3 regions of the Kocuria sp. APC 4018 genome follow, and region 2 is predicted to be linked to each of the others. Evidence: riboswitches for the same ligand, from Rfam matches in the RefSeq annotation. Region 2 holds a riboswitch; each other region holds the start of a gene.
The links. A riboswitch is a leader RNA that binds a small molecule or an ion and turns the genes downstream of it on or off. The one in region 2 is predicted to bind S-adenosylmethionine.
Positions count from the first base shown of each region.

Region 1: another riboswitch for S-adenosylmethionine. It lies ahead of QL985_RS03450 (bifunctional o-acetylhomoserine/o-acetylserine sulfhydrylase); the one in region 2 lies ahead of QL985_RS09395 (methylenetetrahydrofolate reductase).
Region 3: another riboswitch for S-adenosylmethionine. It lies ahead of QL985_RS03530 (hypothetical protein); the one in region 2 lies ahead of QL985_RS09395 (methylenetetrahydrofolate reductase).

Region 1 covers NZ_JASDCY010000010.1:52,810-59,820, reverse strand. Annotated here, with positions in the region: gene QL985_RS03460 (hypothetical protein) at 373-1,182, opposite strand; gene QL985_RS03455 (homoserine O-acetyltransferase) at 1,311-2,537, opposite strand; gene QL985_RS03450 (bifunctional o-acetylhomoserine/o-acetylserine sulfhydrylase) at 2,534-4,069, opposite strand; SAM riboswitch class IV at 4,144-4,263, opposite strand; gene QL985_RS03445 (VOC family protein) at 4,369-5,007, shown strand; gene QL985_RS03440 (CPBP family intramembrane glutamic endopeptidase) at 5,044-5,808, opposite strand; gene QL985_RS03435 (sensor histidine kinase) at 5,869-7,011, shown strand, end outside.
Region 2 covers NZ_JASDCY010000053.1:5,151-12,161, reverse strand. Annotated here, with positions in the region: gene QL985_RS09405 (ABC transporter substrate-binding protein) at 1-220, shown strand, start outside; gene QL985_RS09400 (ABC transporter ATP-binding protein) at 376-1,530, shown strand; SAM riboswitch class IV at 1,642-1,758, shown strand; gene QL985_RS09395 (methylenetetrahydrofolate reductase) at 1,802-3,010, shown strand; gene metE (5-methyltetrahydropteroyltriglutamate--homocysteine S-methyltransferase) at 3,209-5,632, shown strand; gene QL985_RS09385 (DEAD/DEAH box helicase family protein) at 5,791-7,011, opposite strand, start outside.
Region 3 covers NZ_JASDCY010000011.1:15,689-22,699, forward strand. Annotated here, with positions in the region: gene QL985_RS03515 (sulfatase-like hydrolase/transferase) at 1-783, shown strand, start outside; gene QL985_RS03520 (peptidoglycan bridge formation glycyltransferase FemA/FemB family protein) at 805-1,905, opposite strand; gene QL985_RS03525 (YrhK family protein) at 2,130-2,447, opposite strand; gene QL985_RS03530 (hypothetical protein) at 2,613-2,975, opposite strand; SAM riboswitch class IV at 2,987-3,102, opposite strand; gene pgm (phosphoglucomutase (alpha-D-glucose-1,6-bisphosphate-dependent)) at 3,251-4,885, opposite strand; gene QL985_RS03540 (amidase) at 5,159-6,751, opposite strand; gene QL985_RS03545 (amino acid permease) at 6,787-7,011, opposite strand, start outside.

The DNA.
Region 1 (7,011 bases), on a different contig from region 2:
CACTCGGGCACGACCACAGGCGAACCGAACGGCTCAGGATACTGCTTGTACCTCTTTCCGTCGGCGTGGCCGTATTTTTAGTGGCACGCATTATGTTCCAGCCCTTCGGAGACCATTTCGCCCTCCTCCCCTTGCCCCTGTCGCTTCTTGTCGTTATTTTGGTGCGGAACTCGATATGTCGCCGCGGCCATAGTGCCGCGGCAGGAGAACAGGAACGGCGGGAGCAGCCGGTCGTTGTGCACCGATTCGACTGAGGTCGCTCGCTGGCGATATCACCAGTAACGCCGGGATTCCTCTCAAGTGGGGACTGCGCATACACGGACTGCGTTAGCAGCCGTAGCGTGGATGATGGCAAGGGCATGCCCACCGCGGTCAGGGGCAGGCACGGGTGGCTGACCGTACCGTGGTGAGGGGAAGCAGGCCTGCCCGTTCCAAAATGGGCCGCGAGTACTCGCTGCAGTCGACGTGGATCAGTGTCCGCCCTCGGTGCCGGGCCGAGCGGGCCCGCTGGACCACCAGGGCTCGGTACAGCCCGCGCCCGCGATGGCCTCCGAGGCACGCGCCGCCCCACAGTCCTGCGAAGTCGGTTCGCTCCGGGAACTCGGAGCGGCCGGAGCACACCACGTGGCCGTCCTCATCACGTACCACCCACATCTCGAACGATTCAGGGGCGCTGCGCCACCGCTCGACCAGCTCGTCTTCCTGCAGTCGCATCCTTTCCGGGGAGTCCCCAAAAACCCGACCAGCAAGATTCTCCGCTTCTCGCAATGACGCTTCCGTTACCGCTCGTTCCACCGTGTAGCCACGAAGCTGCTCCGGGCCGGCGGCCGCGGAGATGAGCACATCCGCCTCGCCCGCCATGACCGTCTCCGGTTCTCCGAGAGCGAATCCGTGGTGCTGAAGCGTGGCGACCAGGGAGGGCAGGCGGTCATGTGCTCGGGTTTTCCACGAGATGTGGTCCACCCGAGAGTCCGAGGCGAACTTGGAAACCACACTGGCTATCAGGTCATCCAGTTCTGATTCGGCCGTGGGAAACGGGGCATGGGTGACGAATGCTCGGTGACGCTCAGGAAAGACCGCAGCGAGGACGGGACCGATCTTCACCACGACGGGCGCGTCGGCCACTTCAGCCGCGCCACGCAGCTGCGAGTCATAGGCGGCAAGGAGTGTCTGGGGCTGCATGTGGGAGAGCATGACACTGGACTCCCACCATGGCAACGGGCCTGCATCCGTTGGCACGCCCCCGCGGGATGACATGAACGTCATGCAGCCCATGCCATCCCCCGCCAGTCTTCGAGCCGCCCGCCAGCTCAGTCCCGCAGCACCGTGGCCCGCAGCAGCCGGCCCACCTGCGGGGTCTCCAGCAGGAAGCCGTCGTGACCGCTCGGTGAGGTGATGGTGTGCACCTCGTGCTCACCCGGCAGTGCGGCCGCGAGCTCGGCGGACTCCTCGGGCGGGAACAGCCGGTCCGAGTCCACGGCCGCCACGAGCCACTCGCACCGGGTGCGCGCGAGGGCCTGCCGGAGGCTGCCGCGGCCGCGGGCGACGTCGTGGGACATCAGCGTCTCGTTGACGCTGAGGTACGCGTTGGCGTCGAAACGGGCCACCAGCTTGAGCGCCTGGTGGTCCAGGTAGCTCTCCACCCGGTAGCGGCCCCGGTCCACGGTGCGGTGCGGGCGAGCAGCGCCCCAGCCGCCCCGGGGACCGGTGGCGTCCGCGATCCCGGCGTCGTCCCCCGACGCGCTTCCGCCCTGCGCCTCCCGGCCGAAGCGCGCGGCGAGCTCGTGCGCGCTGCGGTAGGTGATGTGGGCGATCCGCCGCGCCAGCCCAAGCCCTTCGGCGGGGTGCGGGCCCGCGTAGTAGTCGCCGCCCTGGAAGTGCGGGTCCTGCCGAATGGCGAGCGCCTGGGTGCGGCCCCATGCGAGCTGCTCCGCACTGACCCGGGCGTTCGCCGCGATCACGGCGCACGCCGTCACGCGCTCGGGGTGGCTCACGGCCCACTCCAGCGCGCGGGCACCCCCCATGGAGCCTCCGACCACCAGGCGCCACCGGTCGATTCCCAGCAGGTCCGCGAGCCGCGCCTCCGCGGCCACGGTGTCCCGCACGGTGATGCGTGGGAAGCGCGAGCCCCACGGTGCGGCGTCCGGCGCGAGGCTCGCCGGGCCGGTGCTGCCGTGGCAGCCGCCCAGGATGTTCGCGCACACCACGAACCAGCGGGTGGTGTCGATGGCCGCTCCCGGTCCGATGAGCCCGTCCCACCAGCCGCCGGTGTCCGCCGCGACACGGTGCCCGGCCATGTCGAAGGGCGCTGTGTCCCCGTACCCCACGGCCGTGCCGCGCGCCGCGTGCGAGTCGCCCGTGAGCGCGTGCTCGACCAGCACCGCGTTGGAGCCGTCCGGGGCCAGCTCACCCCACGTCTCGTAGGCCAGGCGCACGTCCGGCAGCCGGAACCCGGACTCCAGGGTGAGCTCCCCGATCTCCGCGGCCCGCACCACACCGTCCCGGCGCACCGCCGGGGCTGTCTGCACCACGGTCATGCCGCGGGCTCGGCGGCCACGTCCGCACGCGCCGTCGACGACGCCGCAGGGCCGCCTTCCGCGCCGGTCCCGGCAGCCGCGGCGGGCTCCGCACCGGCGTCCGCGATCGGCTCCATGCTTCCCAGGGGCCGGTCCGCCGGTGAGGTCGCCGGGTCCCGATCGCCCCGCTCGTGGGTCGACTCCTGGGTGCCCGGTGCCGCGGCCACCGCTGCGAACCCCGCTTCCAGGTCCGCCAGGATGTCCTCGATCCCCTCGGTGCCCACCGAGAGCCGCACGAAGCCCGGCTCCACGCCCGCCGCGAGCTGCTCGTCCTCGGAGAGCTGCGCGTGCGTCGTCGACGCCGGGTGGATCACCAGGGACCGCACGTCCCCGATGTTCGCCACGTGGGAGTGCAGGCTCAGCGCGTCCACGAACGCGATCCCCGCCTCCTTGCCGCCCTCCAGCACGAAGCCGAGCACGGAACCCGCCCCGCGCGGTGCGTACTTCCGCGCGCGCTCGTGCCACGGCGAGGACGGCAGCCCCGCGTAGGACACCGAGCGCACCTCGGGGCGGGACTCGAGCCACTCGGACACCCGCTGGGCGTTGGCCACGTGGCGCTCCACGCGCAGGGACAGGGTCTCGATCCCCTGCTCGATGAGGAACGCGTTGAACGGGGAGATGGACGTGCCCAAGTCCCGCAGCAGCTGCACCCGGGCCTTCAGGACGTAGGAGAGGTTCACGCCGAAGGCGCCGTCCGCGCCCAGGTCACGGGCGTACACCAGACCGTTGTAGGTGGGGTCCGGCTGGTTGAAGCCCGGGAACCGCTCCGGGTCCGCGCCGTAGTCGAAGCGCCCGGCGTCCACGATGAACCCACCGATCGCGGTGCCGTGCCCGCCCAGGAACTTGGTGCCCGAGTGCAGCACGATGTCCGCGCCCCACTCGATGGGCCGCACCAGGTACGGGGTGGCCACTGTGTTGTCCACGATCAGCGGCACCCCGGCCTCGTGGGCGATCCCGGCAACGGTCTCCACGTCCAGGACGTCGTTGCGGGGGTTGGGGATCATCTCCCCGAAGAACGCCACGGTGGTGGGGCGCACGGCGTCCCGCCACTGCTGGGGGTCGTCCGGGTCCGCCACGAAGGTGGTCTCCACGCCCAGGCGCGGCAGCGTGTGCTTGAGCAGGTTGTAGGAGCCGCCGTAGAGGGACGGGCTGGCCACCACGTGCGTTCCCGCTCCGCCCAGGTTGAGCACCGCGAGCGTGGCCGCGGCCTGCCCGGAGGAGACCATCAGGGCTCCCACCCCGCCCTCCAGCGAGGCGAGGCGCTTCTCCACCACCTCGGTGGTGGGGTTGGTCAGGCGGGAGTAGATGGGGCCCATGTCCTGCAGCGCGAAGCGCGCGGCGGCCGTGTCCGCATCCGGGAACACGAAGGACGAGGTCTGGTGGATGGGCAACGCCCGCGAACCCGTCACGGGGTCGGGGTTCTGGCCCGCGTGGATCTGGCGGGTCTCGAACGCCCAGTCCTGGGAGTTGTCGGGGGTGGGTGCAGTGCTCATGGCCGTGCTCCTTCTCGGAAGGATCAGGGGCCAGGCGACCGTCCGCACGGTGCCCGTACGAACGGGCGACCGGTGGCCCGCGCTTGCCGTGGACGTCGGACGACGTCACGGCCAGGTCTTCACCCAGGGCACCCCGCCGCGGTAGGGAGGGTTGCCGGTCAGCAAGCTGGGGCTTGGCGCTGACTCTCGTGACCTAGACCTCAAGTGTGGGAACCGGGGGGCCGCCGCGTCAAGTTCGGTGTCCGCAGTGTTGCACCCGCCGATTTGGACCCCCGTGTGACGGGTGCCACCATGACTGCATGAAGCTGGACCACGTTTCCTTCGCAGCGCAGCCGGACGGGCTGGAGGCCACCACCGAGCGGATAGCGGACCGCCTGGGGATCGAGCCCGTGAAGGGCGGCGTGCACCCCCGGTTCGGCACGCAGAACATGATCCTGCCGCTCACGGACCACCAGTACGTGGAGGTCGTGACCGTCCTGGAGCACCCCGCCGCGGACAAGGCGCCGTTCGGTCAGGCCGTCCGCGCGCGTTCGGAGGCTGGCGGCGGCTGGCTCGGGTGGGTCGTGGAGGTCCCGGACCTCGCCCCGTTCGAGCAGAAACTGGGCCGCCCCTCCGTGCCGGGCGGCCGGATCTTCCCGGACGGCCGCCGCCTGGACTGGCACCAGATCGGCGTCAAGGGCCTGATCGCGGATCCGCAGCTGCCGTTCATGATCCACTTCGACTCCGCGGACGAGATGCACCCCTCCCAGGCGCGGCTCACGGACGTCCGACTGACCGGCATGGACATCGCCGGCTCCCCCGAGCGCGTCACGGACTGGCTCGGTGGCCCTGTGGAGGACGTCCTGCGCTCGGTGGACGTCACGTGGTCCGCTCCCCACGGCACGCCCGGTCTCATGGCGGTCACCTTCGGCACGCCGGACGGGCCCGTCACCATCTGATCCGGCGGGGCACGACGCCGCCACCCACCCAGGCGGTCAGCCCGCCAGGAGCTGCGGTGCGAGGAAGCCGACTGCGTCCAGCAGGAAGTGCGCGACCAGAAGCGGCATCACACGCCCGTACCGGCGGTAGCACCACACGAACACGAGCCCCATGACCAGGTTGCCCAGCGCCGGTCCCACCCCCTGGTACAGGTGGTAGCTCGCCCGGAGCACTGAGGACACGATCGCCACCGTCCACCACGAGCGGCCCAGCCGCCGCATCCGTTCCGCGAGGAACGCCACCACGATGATCTCCTCCACGAGCGCGTGCCGCAGGGCGGTGAGCAGCAGCAGCGGAACCGTCCACCACGTGTTCTCCAGGGTGGACGTGGTGATCTCCGCCGTGATCCCGAGCGCCCGCCCGGCCTGGTAGAGCACGAGGGTCCCACCGCCCATCACGGCGAACAGCGCGAGGCCCCGGGCGGCGTCGTGCCCCGGGCGGCGCGCGTCCGCACCGATGCCGCGCAGGACCGCGGGGATGCGGGAGGTGGTTCCCGCCAGGAACCACAGGGCGAGCACCACGGGCACGATTGCGAAGCAGATGCTGGTGAGGCGCCGCAGCGCGTCGATCACCGGAACCGGGCTGAGGGGCTGGTTGAGCGTGGTGGAGCTCTCCGCGATCGAGGACTGCACCGCCATCTCCACGAGGTCCAGCACCGAGTACACCGCGGAAGCGCCCAGGGACACCCCGAGCACCAGCAGGATCTGCATGCGGAGGTCGGCGCGCGGCACACGGGGCGAGGTGTCGAGGGAGGCGATCACCCCACCATTGTGCGTGGTGCACCCGGACAGCCCCGCGAGCGACCTCGGTAGGGTGAACCCATGCACCCCGCCCCGGACACCTCCCCGCCCCACCGCGCCCTGCCGCCGGGGTGGCGCTGGCGGGATGCCCGGGGTGCCGGCGTGCTGGCCCTGGCCGGCGTCGAGCTGGTGTACCTCTCCGACTTCGTGCAGTCGGTCCCGTGGAAGGCGGATGTCGGGTGGGTTGCCCTGGGCGCCGTCGTGCTGGCCGCCCCGCTCGCATGGCGGCGTCGCTTCCCCGTGGCCGTGATGGTGGCGGTGTCCTTCGTGTACTTCGCGCTGGTCACGTGGGTCGGGATCGAGATGTACGCCTCCCAGGTGGTGCTGTTCCTGGGCTTCTACTCCGTGGGGGCCTGGTGCCCGGACCGCCGTCGCGCCACGTGGTCCCGCGCCGCCGTGGCCGTGGGGATGGCGGTGTGGCTGGGCTGGAGCACCGTGGAGCAGTTCACGGATCCGGAGGTGGGTGAGCGCGGCGTCAACGCCTACATGGCGATCGCCGCGATCCAGTTCGTCGTGAACATCGCCTACTTCGCCGGGGCGTGGGTCTTCGGCGACGGGGCGTGGAACGCGGCCATCGAGCGGCAGGAGCTCGAGGCCGCCCACGCCGAGATCCGGCAGCAGCAGGAGCGGCTCGCGGAGCAGGCCGTGAGCCTCGAACGGCTCAGGATCGCCCGCGAGCTGCACGACGTAGTGGCCCACCACGTCACGGCCATGGGCGTCCAGGCCGGGGCGGCGCGCCTCACCATGTTTCAGGATCCCCGCGCCGCCGCCGAGCACCTGCGCGGTGTGGAGTCCTCCGCACGGGAGGCCGTGACCGAGCTCAAGACCATGGTCCACACCCTGCGCGACGGCGAGGAGGCCCCCGACTCCGTGCCCCGGCTCTCCGACCTCGAGGCACTCGTGGCCGACGCCCGGGCGATCGGCCAGGACGCAGTGCTCAAGCGGATCGGCCCGGAGCCGCAGCTGCCGCCGCCGGCCCAGCTGGCGCTGTACCGCACGGCACAGGAGGGGCTCACCAACGCCCGCAAGCACGCCGGGCCACGGGCGGTCGTCACGGTGCGGCTGCGCACGGAGGCCAGCCGCGTGGAGCTGGAGATCAGCGACAACGGGCGCGGCGCCCGGCCAGGGAAACCGGCCGCCCACGGCACGGGCACGGGCCTGATC
Region 2 (7,011 bases):
CCTCGACGAGAACCCCAACGCCATGACCGCGATCAAGCAGCTGAACGAGAACACCCAGCCGCAGGACGCGGCCCGCGTGTTCGTCTCCGGCGGCGGTCAGCGGATCGGCGGCGCGCTGGACCGCATCACCTTTGGCGGCGAGGACGTCAAGACGGTCTTCCAGCAGCTGCAGGACGAGACCCAGAAGATCATCGACTCGGACATCAAGCCCAAGCTGTGATCCTCCGCGGGTGGCGGCTCCTCTCGGGGCCGCCACCCGGGGCCCGCCCCGAACGGCCCCCGCACCACTGAGCACCACGGCGAGCCCGAGCCGCCCGTCACGCCGGGGCATCGATTCCGTCACCACCGTCACCACCCGAGAGCCCGAGGAGCACCATGGCCACCGTCGAGTACAAGCACGCATCCCGCATCTTCGACCCGGGCAAGCCCCCGGCGGTGTCCCAGCTCGATCTCAGCATCCGCGACGGTGAGCTCCTGGTCCTGGTGGGTCCCTCCGGCAGCGGCAAGTCCACGGCCATGCGGATGCTCGCGGGTCTCGAGCCCGTGGACGAGGGCGCCGTGTTCATCGACGGCCGCGACGTCACGGGCACCCGGGCCCGCGACCGGGACGTGGCCATGGTGTTCCAGTCCTACGCCCTGTACCCCAACATGACCGCGCGGCAGAACATGTCCTTCGCGCTGGAGAACGAGAAGCTGGACCGCGCCGAGATCGAGCAGCGGGTGGAGCGCGCCGCCGCCATGCTGGAGCTCGGGCCCCTCATGGACAAGCGTCCCGCGGCCATGTCCGGGGGCCAGCGGCAGCGTGTGGCCATGGGCCGCTCGATCGTGCGCAACCCCAAGGTGTGGTGCATGGACGAGCCGCTGTCCAACCTGGATGCCACGCTGCGCGTGTCCACCCGCGCCCAGATCGCGGACCTCCAGCGGGAGCTGGGGGTCACCACCATCTACGTGACCCACGACCAGGTCGAGGCCATGACCATGGGCGACCGCGTGGCCGTGCTGCGCGACGGACAGCTGCAGCAGGTGGCCGATCCGATCCACCTCTACGAGCACCCCGCGAACGTGTTCGTGGCCCGTTTCATCGGGTCGCCGGCCATGACGATCGTGCACGACGTCCCCGTCCGGGACGGCCACGCGGTCCTCGACGCCGCGAGCGGGCTGCGGGTGCCCGTGCCGGCCGAGTTCTCGGCGCACGTGCGGGACACCGTGACCGTGGGTGTCCGTCCGGAGTCGTGGGAGATCACGGGCGAGGGCGACGCGCCGGGGACCCCCGCGCTGCCCCTTCGGGTCCACCTGGTGGAGAAGCTCGGCTCCGAGGCGTTCATCCACTGCGTGCTGCCGGACACCCCGGAATCCGGGACCGAGGACGCCCGCGCCATGCGGCTGGAGAAGGACCGCGCCACCGTCCGCGCGGACAAGTTTCTGCAGATGGAGGCGGGGTCCACGATCCACGTGCGGCCGAACGCCCGCGAGACGTGCTTCTTCGACCCGGCTTCCGGTGAGAACTTGGAGGTCGTGGTCGGGCGCTGACCACACGTGTGTCCCCGGGGTCCGGCCCCGGGGGCGCACCGGTCCGCACCGGCCCGCACCGGGCGCCTTCCACGGCCCGGGGCCCTCGTGCTACCGTCTCACCCACCAAAGGATCATGAGACCCGGCGAAAAGCTCTGGCTGGCCGGGCGGCAACCCTCCTGCTGTAGTGGGGTGCCCCAGATGACGATCCGGCCGCCGCGCAACCGCGTGGCTGGCAAGTACGGCGCACGGGGTCCACCTCCGGCGTCCTACCGCCGGAGGTTTTCTCATATGCCCGTCACACCGCCGACCGCCCGCGCCGAGGACAGGCCGCAGCTCGTGGCCGCGGCCCGCACCACGGACGAGCCCGCTCCCACGTCAGGCGCCCACCCCGCCGGCTCAGCCGCTCCCGCGAGCCCCACCTCCTCGACGGGCGAGCACGATCCCGCACGTGCCAGCCACCCCAGGGGCGTTCCCACGGCGGCCACCTGCCGCGCGGGCGCACCCGCCGCACCACCGCCCAGCCCGGACTCGTCCGAGCCGTCCTGCGCCGAACCGCCCGCGCGCACGTCCTGGCTGGTGCGCCGCCCCCGGCGCTCCACGCTCGTCTCCTTCGAGGTGTTCCCGCCCCGCCCCACCGCGGACCCGGACACCGTGTGGCGCAGCATCGACGCCATGGCCCAGGCCGGGCCCGACTTCTTCTCCGTCACGCACGGCCACTCGGGTGGTCGTGGTGTGTCCCGCGAGGCGCTGCGCCATCTGCGCCGCACCACCAGGACCCCCGTGATGGCCCACTTCACGTGCGGTGGCACCGACCGCGCGGGGCTGGAGCGTTCGGTGGAGCAGCTGCTGGACGACGGCGTCCGCGACCTCCTCGCGCTGCGCGGGGACCCGCCCCTGGGCGCCGGGCAGTGGCGGACCCCGCCCGGGGGGATCGGCCGGGCCTCGGAGCTGGTGCGGCTCATCCGGGACGTCGAGCGGCGTCGTTTCGGGGACGGGTTCCGCCCCGGGACGCGGCCGCTGTCCGTGTCGGTGGCGTGCTACCCGTCCCCCGCCCGGGGGCGTGACCCCGAGGCGGATCTCGCGTCCCTGTGGGAGAAGCAGGAGGCCGGGGCGGACTACGCGATCACGCAGGTGCTCTACGAGCCCGAGGACTACGCGTCGTTCCTGGAGCGGGCGCGCTCCGAGGGGATCCACATCCCGGTGGTCGCGGGTCTCATGCCCCTGACCAACCCGAAACGGTTGCAGCGGATGACGGAGATCACCGGAGTGCCCGTTCCCGAGCGGCTCACCCGGTTCCTCACCTCGGGCTCCCCCGAGGAGCTGCGGCACCGGGGCACCGCGGCCACGCTGTCGCTGATCGACGACCTCCTGGACCTGGGCTGCGCAGGCTTCCACCTGTACACGTTCAACCGCCCGGACGCGGCGCTCACCATCCTGGAGCACCTGCGCGTCCGGGATGCGGCCCGCGAGTACCGGGGCCGCAGCCCCGCGGCCTGACCGTGCGGCGTCGTGCGCACCGCCCACCGCAGAGCCGCACGCGCGGCTCTGCCCACGCGCGCTGGAGCACGTGCCCCGGTACGCCCGCCGCGCCCGTCACGCCCAGTGACCCCGTACAGCGCCGTCGCCGGCCCACCCGCGACGCGGCTGCCTCACACCCTTTTCACGTCATCACACCAACCCCTACAAGGAGAGATCATGACCGTCACGAATCCCACCCCCCTGCCCAGCGCCACGATCCTGGGCTACCCGCGCATCGGCCCGGACCGGGAACTCAAGCGGGCCCTCGAGGCCTACTGGGCGGAGCCCGCACGGCACCCGGCCCAGACCGTCCTGGACACTCTCGGCGACCTCCGGGAGCGCACGACCCTCAGGCTGCGCGAACTGGGGCTCACGCAGGACACCGCCGTGCCCTCCGAGGGCTTCGCCGTGGACCACGTCCTGGACACCGCGCTCGCCCTGGGTGCCGTGCCGGCCCGGTTCCGGGCGGAGGGCCTCCTCCCCGCCGCGCCGGACACCGAGCGCGGGATCGAGCTGATCACGGCCCTGTCCCGGGGGACGGACGATCTGGAGCCGCTGGAGCTGACCAAGTGGTTCGACACCAACTACCACTACTACGTCCCCGAGCTCGATCCGGGCACCGCCCTGCGGGCGCACCCGGAGAGCCTGGTCTCCCGGTACCGGGACACCCTGCGGCGCACCGGCGTGCGGACCCGCCCCGTGCTGGTGGGTCCCGTGACCTTCCTGCTGCTCTCGCGCCCGGAGACCCCCGCGGCCCACGGCGCGCGGGTGGACCCCCTGGCAGGGCTCGACGACGTCCTGGCCCAGTACGTCTCGATCCTCAGCTCTCTGCACGCGGCCGGTGTGCCGTGGGTGCAGCTGGACGAGCCCGCCCTCGCCGCGGACGGCTGGGGTGCGTCCCGCGAACGGATCCTCTCCGCGGTGACCACCGCGTACACGCGGCTGACCGCCCTGTCGGACCACCCCTCGGTGCTGGTGACCGTGGGCTACGGGGACGCCGGGCAGGACGCCCACCTCGCGCTGGCCCGCACGGGCGTGGACGCCCTCGCCGTGGACCTCGACCGCGGGGCCGTCCCCACCCGGGCCGCGCTCGAGGCGTGGGGCGAGCGGCCGGTGGTGGGCGGCGTCGTGGGCGGACGCACCGTGTGGCGCACGAACCTGGCGGGCGCCACGGACACCCTGGACCGGTTGCGTGCCGGGGCCCGCGGCCCCGTGGCGGTGGGCACGGCGACGCCGCTGCTGCACGTCCCGCACGACATCACCCGGGAGACCGGGCTGGACCCGGACGTGCGCAGCTGGGTGGCGTTCGCGGACCAGAAGGTGAGCGAGGTCGTCGAGCTGGCGCGCGGCGTCGAGCACGGCTGGAAGGAGATCAGCGAGGCCCTGGAGACCGACACCCGCATCCGCGAGGCCCGGGCCACCCACCCCGCGACGCGCCGCCCCGAGATCCGCGAGCGCACCGCGGCCGTCTCCCCGGAGGACCGACGGCGCCCCTCAGCGGCCGAACGCCGGGCGGCGCAGCAGGAGCGGCTGAGGCTGCCGCTGCTGCCCACCACGACCATCGGCTCCTTCCCGCAGACTGCCGAGATCCGGGCGGCCCGCGCCGCCCACCGGGCGGGTCGCCTGGACGGCGCCGCCTACTGGGAGGCCATCCGGTCCGAGATCGCCCGCGCGGTGCGCGCCCAGGAGGAGCTGGGGCTGGACGTGCTGGTGCACGGAGAAGCGGAGCGCAACGACATGGTCCAGTACTTCGCGGAGTCCCTGGAGGGTTTCGCGACCACCCGCCACGGCTGGGTGCAGTCCTACGGCTCGCGGTGCACACGCCCGTCCATCCTGTTCGGGGACGTCTCCCGGCGCGTGCCCATCACCGTGGACTGGACGCGCTACGCGGCGTCGCTCACCGACCGTCCGGTGAAGGGCATGCTCACGGGTCCGGTCACGATTCTCGCGTGGTCCTTCGTGCGCGACGACGTCCCCGCGGCCGAGGTGGCCGATCAGGTGGCACTGGCGCTGCGGGACGAGATCACCGACCTCGAAGCCGCCGGCACCGCCGTGGTGCAGGTGGACGAGCCCGCCCTGCGGGAGCTGCTGCCGCTGCGCGAGACGGACCGTCCGGCCTACCTGGAGTGGTCCGTGGGCGCGTTCCGACTGGCCACCGGCGCCGCCGCCGCGGACACGCAGATTCACACCCACCTCTGCTACTCCGAGTTCGAGACCGTGCTGGATGCGATCGAGGGTCTGGACGCGGACGTCACCACGCTGGAAGCCTCCCGCTCCGGCTCGGGCATCGTGGACGGTCTCGCCGCCGCGGACTTCCCGAGGGACGTGGGACCCGGTGTGTGGGACATCCACTCCCCGCGCGTGCCCTCCTTCGAGGAGGTGGCTCGCAGGGTGCGCCATGCCGCCCGCGCCATTGGCGCGGAGCGCGTGTGGGTCAACCCGGACTGCGGGCTCAAGACCCGTGGCTGGCCCGAGACGGAGGCAGCACTCGACCGCCTCGTGGCCGCCGCGGTGTCCGTGCGCACGGAGCTCGAGCGGGAGGACGACGACGCCGCCCGCGCCGGCGCGCGACCCGTCCTCAGTTCATCGGGCGTCGCCTGAGCCGGGAGACGGGGGCTCCGGGGCCGCAGCCCCGCCCCGCCCGCGCCGCGCAGTATGCACAGCGTGGGCGGGGCGGCATGTTCGGGGCTCCGTGACAATCAGTGGAGTCCGCTTCCCGCCGGCCCGCACACCACGGCGCCCGTCGGTCCGCCAACCCGTCAGCCCGTGGGCGGCAGTGCCTCCGCCGGGACGGCTCGCCTGCGCACCAGGGTGGAGAGGTCGATGATCCGATCCACGTCCTCCTCCTCGAACAGGACCTCCGGCCCGGACCAGGCGATGTCCGTGAAGGGCGGTTCGTAGAGCCGCCCCGGTTCCATGGCTCCGTTGCGGGTGAGCTCGTCGATCACCCGTTCGATGAACCGGATCTGCTCCACGGTGTGGGTGGAGTCGTTGAGGTACTCCGCGAACAGCGTGGACACCTCAACCCGTTCCATGCCCACGAGCTTGCGGATGAGCAGGCCCATGCCCTGGTTCCGCTCGGCGGCGTCCCGCAGGGCGTCCCGGTCCCCCACCCCGTGCTCGATCATCATCTCCTCGAGGCTCGCCAGGTCCGCCGCCGTGAGCGGCTTGTTGCGGCGCAGGCGCTCGATGGCCACGTGGTCCATGTGCTGGGTGAGGAACGCCCGGGCCTTCTGCTCGAAGCGGGCCAGGTCCGTGCCGGGTGCACGGGGTTGCAGCTCCACGTCCCGGATCTCCTCCAGGGTGTCCTGGAAGTCGGTGTACACGGGGTTGCGCCGGGTCTTCTCGATCAGCCCCACCAGCCCGCGAACACGCTGGCGCAGCACGTCCAGCATGGGCAGGGTGACGTCCTGCCACCACTCGTCCCCGGCGGCGGCGTCGAGGATCTCCAGTTGCTTCTGGACGGCCGGGATCTTGTCCTTGCCGCGCAGCTGCTCCGCGATCTCCTGGATCCGGGCACGGTAGCTCTCCCCCGCGGCGTCGTCCCCGTCCAGCAGGGCCACCTGGTAGCGCAGCACCAGCAAGTCGAAGCTCTTGGCGTCCACGTCCGGGTCCTGCTCGCTGGACGGCAACCCCGCGAGGTTGTCCACGACGTCCTGGGCTGAGGACTCGTCCAGCGTCTGCCACGCCTCGGGCTGGCCAAAACGTTCCACGAGTCGCAGGTGCGGGCGCACCAGCACGTTCTCGCGGTTCATGCCCAGCACGTACCGCTGCAACGACGACGCCGTGTCCTCCCGCAGCTGCCGCAGGTCACCGGCCGCGTGGTCGCGCTTGGCCTGCGAGTCGATCCCGCAGATCATCCGTACGCGGTGCTCCACGATGCGCTGGCTCAGGGACTTGGGCACGGAGCCCTTGGGTTCGGGAAGGTCCTGGTTGAAGAAGTCCAGGTTCCCGCAGCAGTCGAAAACCAGGAAGTCCTC
Region 3 (7,011 bases), on a different contig from region 2:
ACCTGCCTGGGGGACGTGCTGCAGAACCACGGGTACACCAACACGTTCCTGGGCGGGGCCAACTCCTCCTTCGCGGGCAAGGACACGTTCCTGCGAAGCCACGGCTACACCGAGGACAAGGGTCTGGAGGACTGGCGTGCGGCGGGCGAGCCCGCGGAGAACTTCCGCAGCGACTGGGGCCTGAGCGACGAGCGGCTCATGGCCCACGCCAAGGACGAGGTGGACCGCCTGCACGCCGAGTCCGAGCGCACGGGCCAACCGTTCAACCTGTCCATGCTGACCCTGGACACCCACGAACCCGTCCACATCTACGACTCCTGCGATGTTGACACCCAGAACCAGGTGACCTCCGTGTTCGCGTGTTCCATGACCCAGGTGGCCGGTTTCGTGGAGCACATGAAGGCCCAGGGCTACCTGGAGGACACCTCCGTGGTGATCATGGGCGACCACCTCAAGCACATGAGCGCCGGGGACGCCTTCCACGAGCAGCTGGACCACCACCCCAACCGCACCGTGTTCAACCGCGTGTGGATCCCGGGCGAGACCGCCGAGCAGCCCCTGCGGGCCGGCGCGGACCAGCTCAGCATGTACCCCACCCTCCTGGAGGCGGCGGGTCTGTCTGTGCACGACGGCGCCGCGGGCCTGGGTGTGTCCGTCCGGCAGCAGGAGCCTCCCCAGGGTTCGGCGCAGGCCATGGACCCGGAGGAGTACCAGCAGCTGCTGGACTCGCGCTCCGCGGACTTCTACTCCCGGGCGTGGGACCCCGAGAACCCGGTGGGATGACCCCCTGACCTCTCCGGGAGGCTACTTCCCACCCGCCTGCTTCCCGCCGGTCAGCCCGGCACGGATGCGGCCGGTCGTCTCCCGAGCGCGCGTGCGCGCAGAGCCAGCCTCGTCCCGGGCGCGGCGGGCGGCGCGGTAGGCCGTGTAGCGGGGGAGACTGACGGGCACGTCCCACGTGCCGCCCAGTGCCACGTCCGCACCGCCGAAGGAGCGTTTGAACGCGCTGAACCCGGTCCACGGGTGCGCGGGGTCGCTCAACGGGGCGATCCCGAAGAGGTCGCCGATCGCGAGACCCTGCTCGGCGGCGTCGAGCAGCGCCTGGGCGATGAGCGGCTGGTTGGGGCGCAGCTTGCGCATGCTCGCGTCCATGCCGGAATGGGCGAAGATCCGGGTGGTGGGGGAGTCGTAGGTCAGCAGTGCGCTGACCACGGTGCCGTCCACGGAGCTCGTGTAGGCCGTGGAGTTGCCCGTGGCGCCCAGGCTGCGGGCGGCGGTGCGGAGGTAGTCCTCGCTGTGGGCCGTGAACCCCTTGCGCCCGGCGGTGCGGTGCTGCAGCTCGATCACCGCCTCGGCGGCGTCCGGGTGGGAGTCCGAGGCCAGGGTAATGCCCTTGTCCCGGTGGCGCCGCCACAGGTTGCGGTTGGTGCCCGTCATGGCGGACAGGATCTCCTGCGGCTCGCGGGACAGGTCCACCCAGCGCGTGTACGCGGGCTGGATGTCCCGAGGGGCCGGCCGTGCGCCGAGCCGACGCAGACCCGCCCCGAGGGAGGGCGCCGTGGCGTTCTGCCGCTGCACGGCTGCCGCGAAGGGCGTGCCCACCGGGGACGGCACCTGTGGCTCCACCCGCAACCACGCCACCGAGTGCTCGCGTGCCGCGGAGCGCAGCTCGCGCAGCGCCTCCGGCAGAACCTCGGGGTGCGCCAGGACCGGGCCGTACGGGGCGTACCAGACCACCCCGGCCCGGGAGCGCTCCTCGATGACAAGCGCGTGCCACCCGGCCCCGTCAAGAGTGTGAGTGCGGCGCGAGAGACCGGCCTGGAAGTGCTGCCAGGGCTCGGCCTGCAGCACGCTGGACGGGCCGAGAAGTGTGCGGGGGTCCGGTTGGGCGTGGGTGTGCCTCATGCGGGGTGCTCATCCTTGAGTGTCTGCCCCCGCTGCGAGGGATCGTCCTGGGGTCGCGGGGGTCGATCCTCATTAGATAGCCAACCTCGCCGTCCCGCAACAGCACCCGTGCGGCGTGTTCCCATGTGACGACGGCGTGTCCAGCGGCAGCAGCCCGTGGAACGTGTCCATGCCATGCCATGCCCCGCCGGCCGTTCGGATCCCGGGAGGGTCCGCGCGGCGGGTCAGAAGTCGCGCGAGTCCTCCGGAGCTAGTTCCGGGGAGATGCGCTGCAGGTGCACCCGCCGGGTGATCCGGATGCTGGGTCGAACCAGCATGAGTGCGCTGCCCAGCACGAACAGCCACGTCCCGGCGTAGACGGTGGCGTCCTGAAAGAAGAGGATCGAACCCACCAGGAAGATCAGGCCGATCAGGATGTCGTTGACGATCGACAGGGTCTCGTACCGGCCACGGATGACCAGCTCGCGGTGCCCCACACGGACCTCGATCGGCTTGGCGGCCCTGGACAGGGAGTCGGAGGTGGCGCTGGCGGAGGGAGTCACTGCTCGGTTCCTTTCACGAAGGCGCAGACCGGGCGGGCCGGCGGGAACGGCCGGTGGGTCACGCCTGCGGCGCGCACCACCGGCCGACCAGCCTACGGGAGGAGCCGGCGGCTCAGCACGCGGCGTGCTCGCCGCCGGTGTCGTCCCCATCTCATGCCCAGGGCGTCACTGCCCCTCGACCACCGCCGGGTGCAGCAGGGCGAGCCCGCCCTGAGCACTCGGCACGGTGGCGAGCGACGTCCCGGGATCGAACGACGCCGCGGCCCCGCTGTGCTGCAGCGTGTGGAAGCGCTCCAGCAGCGCGGGGTCGTGGCACCACCAGGTCCGGGTGCTGCCGTCTGGGAAGGCGGCCTGCACCGTGTTCCCGTGCGGCGCGCCGAGCTCCACCTGGACCCACCGGTCCTGGCTCTCGATGGCCAGGCGGGACTGGATGTAGTGCGCGTTGTGCCCCGGGTGGTAGCTCCGGCAGGCGGAGTCTCCCGCCGCGTGGACGCACGGGTGTTCGGGAGTGGGAGCGGAGTTGCTCATGATGGTGACCTTTCGCAGACTTCCGCGCGGCGGGTGCCGGGCGGCGGATCTTCCTCCGGGGGCACCGGGTGCGAACAACCGGTTGCCAGCCGACCAGCCGGAGGGCTGATGGTCGGGCTTCTTGATCCGGGAACATCACAGTACAGCGCTCCGACACGCACAAGCGTCTGCGCCGTTCGGTCACGACGAGGGGCCGCCGAGCAGCACGGGAGAACCCCGTACCGCTCGGCGGCCCCTGCGCAGCAGGCCGGTGCGGGAGCCCCGCACCACGGCCCTCAGCCGATGACCGAGTCCACGAGAGCCTTGGCCTCCTGCTGCACCTGCTTGAGGTGCTCCTCGCCCTTGAAGGACTCCGCGTAGATCTTGTAGACGTCCTCCGTGCCGGAGGGGCGGGCCGCGAACCACGCGTTCTCCGTGGTGACCTTGAGCCCGCCGATCGCCGCACCGTTGCCGGGGGCCTCCGTGAGCTTGGCGGTGATGGGCTCACCGGCCAGGGTGTCCGCGGTGACCTGCTCGGCGGAGAGCTTCTTCAGCGCCGCCTTCTGCTCGCGGTTCGCCGGGGCGTCGATGCGCTGGTACACGGGATCCCCGAACTGCTCGGTGAGCTCGCGGTAGCGCTGGGAGGGGGTCTTGCCCGTGGTGGCGGTCATCTCCGCGGCGAGCAGCGCCAGGATGATGCCGTCCTTGTCCGTGGTCCACACGGAGCCGTCCCTGCGCAGGAACGAGGCACCGGCGGACTCCTCCCCGCCGAAGCCGATGGAGCCGTCCAGCAGACCCGGCACGAACCACTTGAAGCCCACGGGCACCTCGTCCAGGCGGCGACCCAGGGACTGCGCCACGCGGTCGATGATCGAGGAGGACACCAGGGTCTTGCCCACCCCGGCGTCACCGCGCCAGCCATCGCGCGTGCGGTAGAGGTAGTCGATGGCCACCGCGAGGTAGTGGTTGGGGTTCATGAGCCCGGCATCCGGGGTCACGATGCCGTGGCGGTCGCTGTCCGCGTCGTTGCCCGTGGCGATGTCGTACTTGTCCCGGGCCCCGATCAGAGAGGCCATGGCCGAGGGGGAGGAGCAGTCCATGCGGATCTTCTCGTCCCAGTCCAGGGTCATGAACGCCCACTGCGGGTCCACGGTGGGGTTCACCACTTCCAGGTTCAGCCCGAAGCGCTCGCCGATCTCCTGCCAGTACGCCACCGACGCCGAGCCCATGGGGTCCGCACCGATGCGCACCCCCGCAGCCTTGATGGCGTCCAGGTCGATGATCTCCGGCAGCGCGGACACGTAGCTGTCCAGGAAGTCGAACGTGCCGGTGGTCTCCGCGGCCTTCGCCTCCTCCAGGGACACGCGCCGCACGCCCTCCAGGCCCGCCTCGATCAGCTCGTTGGCGCGGTCCGCGATCCATCCGGTGGCGTCCGTGTCCGCGGGGCCGCCGTGCGGGGGGTTGTACTTGAAGCCGCCGTCCGTGGGCGGGTTGTGGGACGGGGTGATCACGATCCCGTCCGCGCGGTCCTTGGGCCCGGACGCGTTGTACGTGAGGATCGCGTGGGACAGCGCCGGGGTGGGGGTGAAGCCGCCCCGGGAGTCCAGCAGGGTGCGCACGCCGTTGGCGGCGAGCACCTGCAGCGCGGTGTCCTGCGCGGGCCCGGACAGCGCGTGGGTGTCCTTGCCCATGAACAGCGGACCGGTGATGCCCTGCCCGGCGCGGTACTCCACGATCGCCTGCGTGATCGCGGCGATGTGGTCCTCGTTGAACGAGGTCTTCAGCGAGGAACCGCGGTGCCCGGAGGTTCCGAACGCCACCCGCTGGTCCGGGTTCCCGGCATCCGGCGTGCGGTCGAAGTACGCCGCCACGAGGTCGTCGATGTCCACGAGGTCACTGGGTTGGGCAACGGTGCCCGCACGGTTGGTCATGCCACCAACCTAGTCCCGAAAGCGCGCCCCGTCAGGCCGTGCGCCGCTCGGTTTCGGGCCCCGGCCCTGCCCCGGCGGACGACGACGCCGCGCGGCCACCTCCCGCGCCGAACCGCCGCTGCCCGCGGGGAGACGGCGCGGCGTGGACTCCACGAGCCCTTGCGCAGACCGGGCCGAACCGTCGGTCTGCCCGCGGAGCCCAGGACCGGTGGGCCGTCAGCAGCCCGGTGGGGGGCGCTGGACCGGGCTGCGGCCCTCCGTGGGCAGGTGCGCTCAGGCGACGAGGTGCGCGTGCGGCGTGGTGGGCGGGTCCAGCTGGGCGGCCAGGGCGAGCAGCTGCGCCTCACCGGACGCGCGCCCCACGAGCTGGACGCCCATGGGCACCGGACCCGGGTATTCGCCGGTCTCGGGGGTGCGCCACGTGGTGGGCACCGTGATCGCGGGCAGCCCGATCACGTTCACCACCGAGGTCCACGGCGTGTACTGGCACTGGCGCCTGTAGTCCTGGTCCGCGCCCGCCGGATCCGCGATGTCGAAGCCCTCGTGGAACCAGCCCACGGGCCGTGGCGGCATGGCCAGGGCCGGCGTGAGGATCATGTCGAACCGGGAGAACTGGCGGATCAGGTCCGCCTCGATCCCGCGCAGCACGGCGAAGGCGTCCGCGAGCTCCACCGCGCTGCGGGACAGGGCGCGCTCGCGGAACGAGCGGGCCAGCCCGGTGAGCAGGTGCTCGGTGCCATCGAGGGGCAGCTGACCCATGGCCGTGGTCCAGAGCCGCGAGAAGGCCTCGGGGTAGGAGGGGTCGTAGAGAACGTCCGCGTCCTCCACGGTGTGGCCCAGTGCTCCGAGCGCGCGGATCCCCTCGTCCAGCGCGGCCCGTGCCTCGGGGGACACCGTGATCTCGTACGTGCCGTCGAACGGAGAGGCCGTGCTCACCCCGATGCGCAGGGACCGCTCACCCCACGGCGCATCGCCCTGCCGAGCACGTTCCACGACCCGCGAGAACGACGCTTCGGGCGCGGCCACCACGGGCCGGTCGATCCGCTCGTGGCCCGGTGTGTGACACAGCACGTCCAGGAGCAGGGCGGCGTCCGCGGCGGTGCGGGTGATGGGTCCGTTGACCCCCAGCTGCCCGACGTTGGACAGCGCATCGCTGCTGGGCACCCTGCCCCGGTTCGGTTTGAGCCCGATGAGCCCGCATGCCGCAGCGGGGATCCGCACGGAACCGCCGCCGTCCGAGCCGATGGCCGCGGGGAGGATGCCGGCGGCCACGGCGGCGGCCTGGCCACCGGAGGAGCCGCCCGCCGAGCAGTCCAGGGCAAAGGGGTTGCGCGCTGGAGGGTATGCCCGGTTCTCGGAGTAGCAGTTGAGCAGGAACTCGGGCACCTGGGTCTTGCCGAGCAGCACGGCTCCGCTGTCCTGCAGGGTGGCGGCGAGCTCGTCCGAGCGTTCCGCCCGCGGGATGCTTCCGTCCTCCCCGCGCGCGGTCAGCGAGCCCCAGGAGGTGGGCATCCCGGCGACGTCGTGCCCGTCCTTCAGGGACAGGGGGACGCCGCGCAGGACGGCCGCTTCCGCGCGGCCCCGGGATGGGACCGCGGAGGGACGCGTTCCGCCGTGCCGGGTGGCTCCGCCGGACTGCTCGGATTCCGGTGCCCGAGGGTCGTCGAGGAGGCCCCCGCAGCGCAGCCGCTGGTCCGCGTCGCGCGCCGAGGTCAGAGCGGCCTCCCGCTCAACGTGCACGAACGCCCCGAGGTGATTGTTCAGGGCATCGATGCGATCCAGTGCCGCGGTGGTCAGGGCTTCACTCGTGGTCTCGCCGTGGCGCAGGGCGGCCACGGTCTCGGTCAGGGTGGGGAAGTGCGCCACGGGATCCTCTCGGGCGGTCGGTGGGCGGTGGCGGATCAGGCCGTGGGCGTCGCGGCGGGAGCCGCGGTGTCGGCTGCCCGGCGGCGTCGCAGGTTGCGGCGCACGAGCGGCCAGAACACGGCGAGCACGGCGACGGCCACGAGGCTCGTCCACACCTGGGTGCGGCTTGCATCGTCCGCGACCAGCATGACCACCACGATCCCCGCGACGGCCACGATCACCAGGATGCCGAGCCACGGGTGCAGCCACATCTTGAGCTT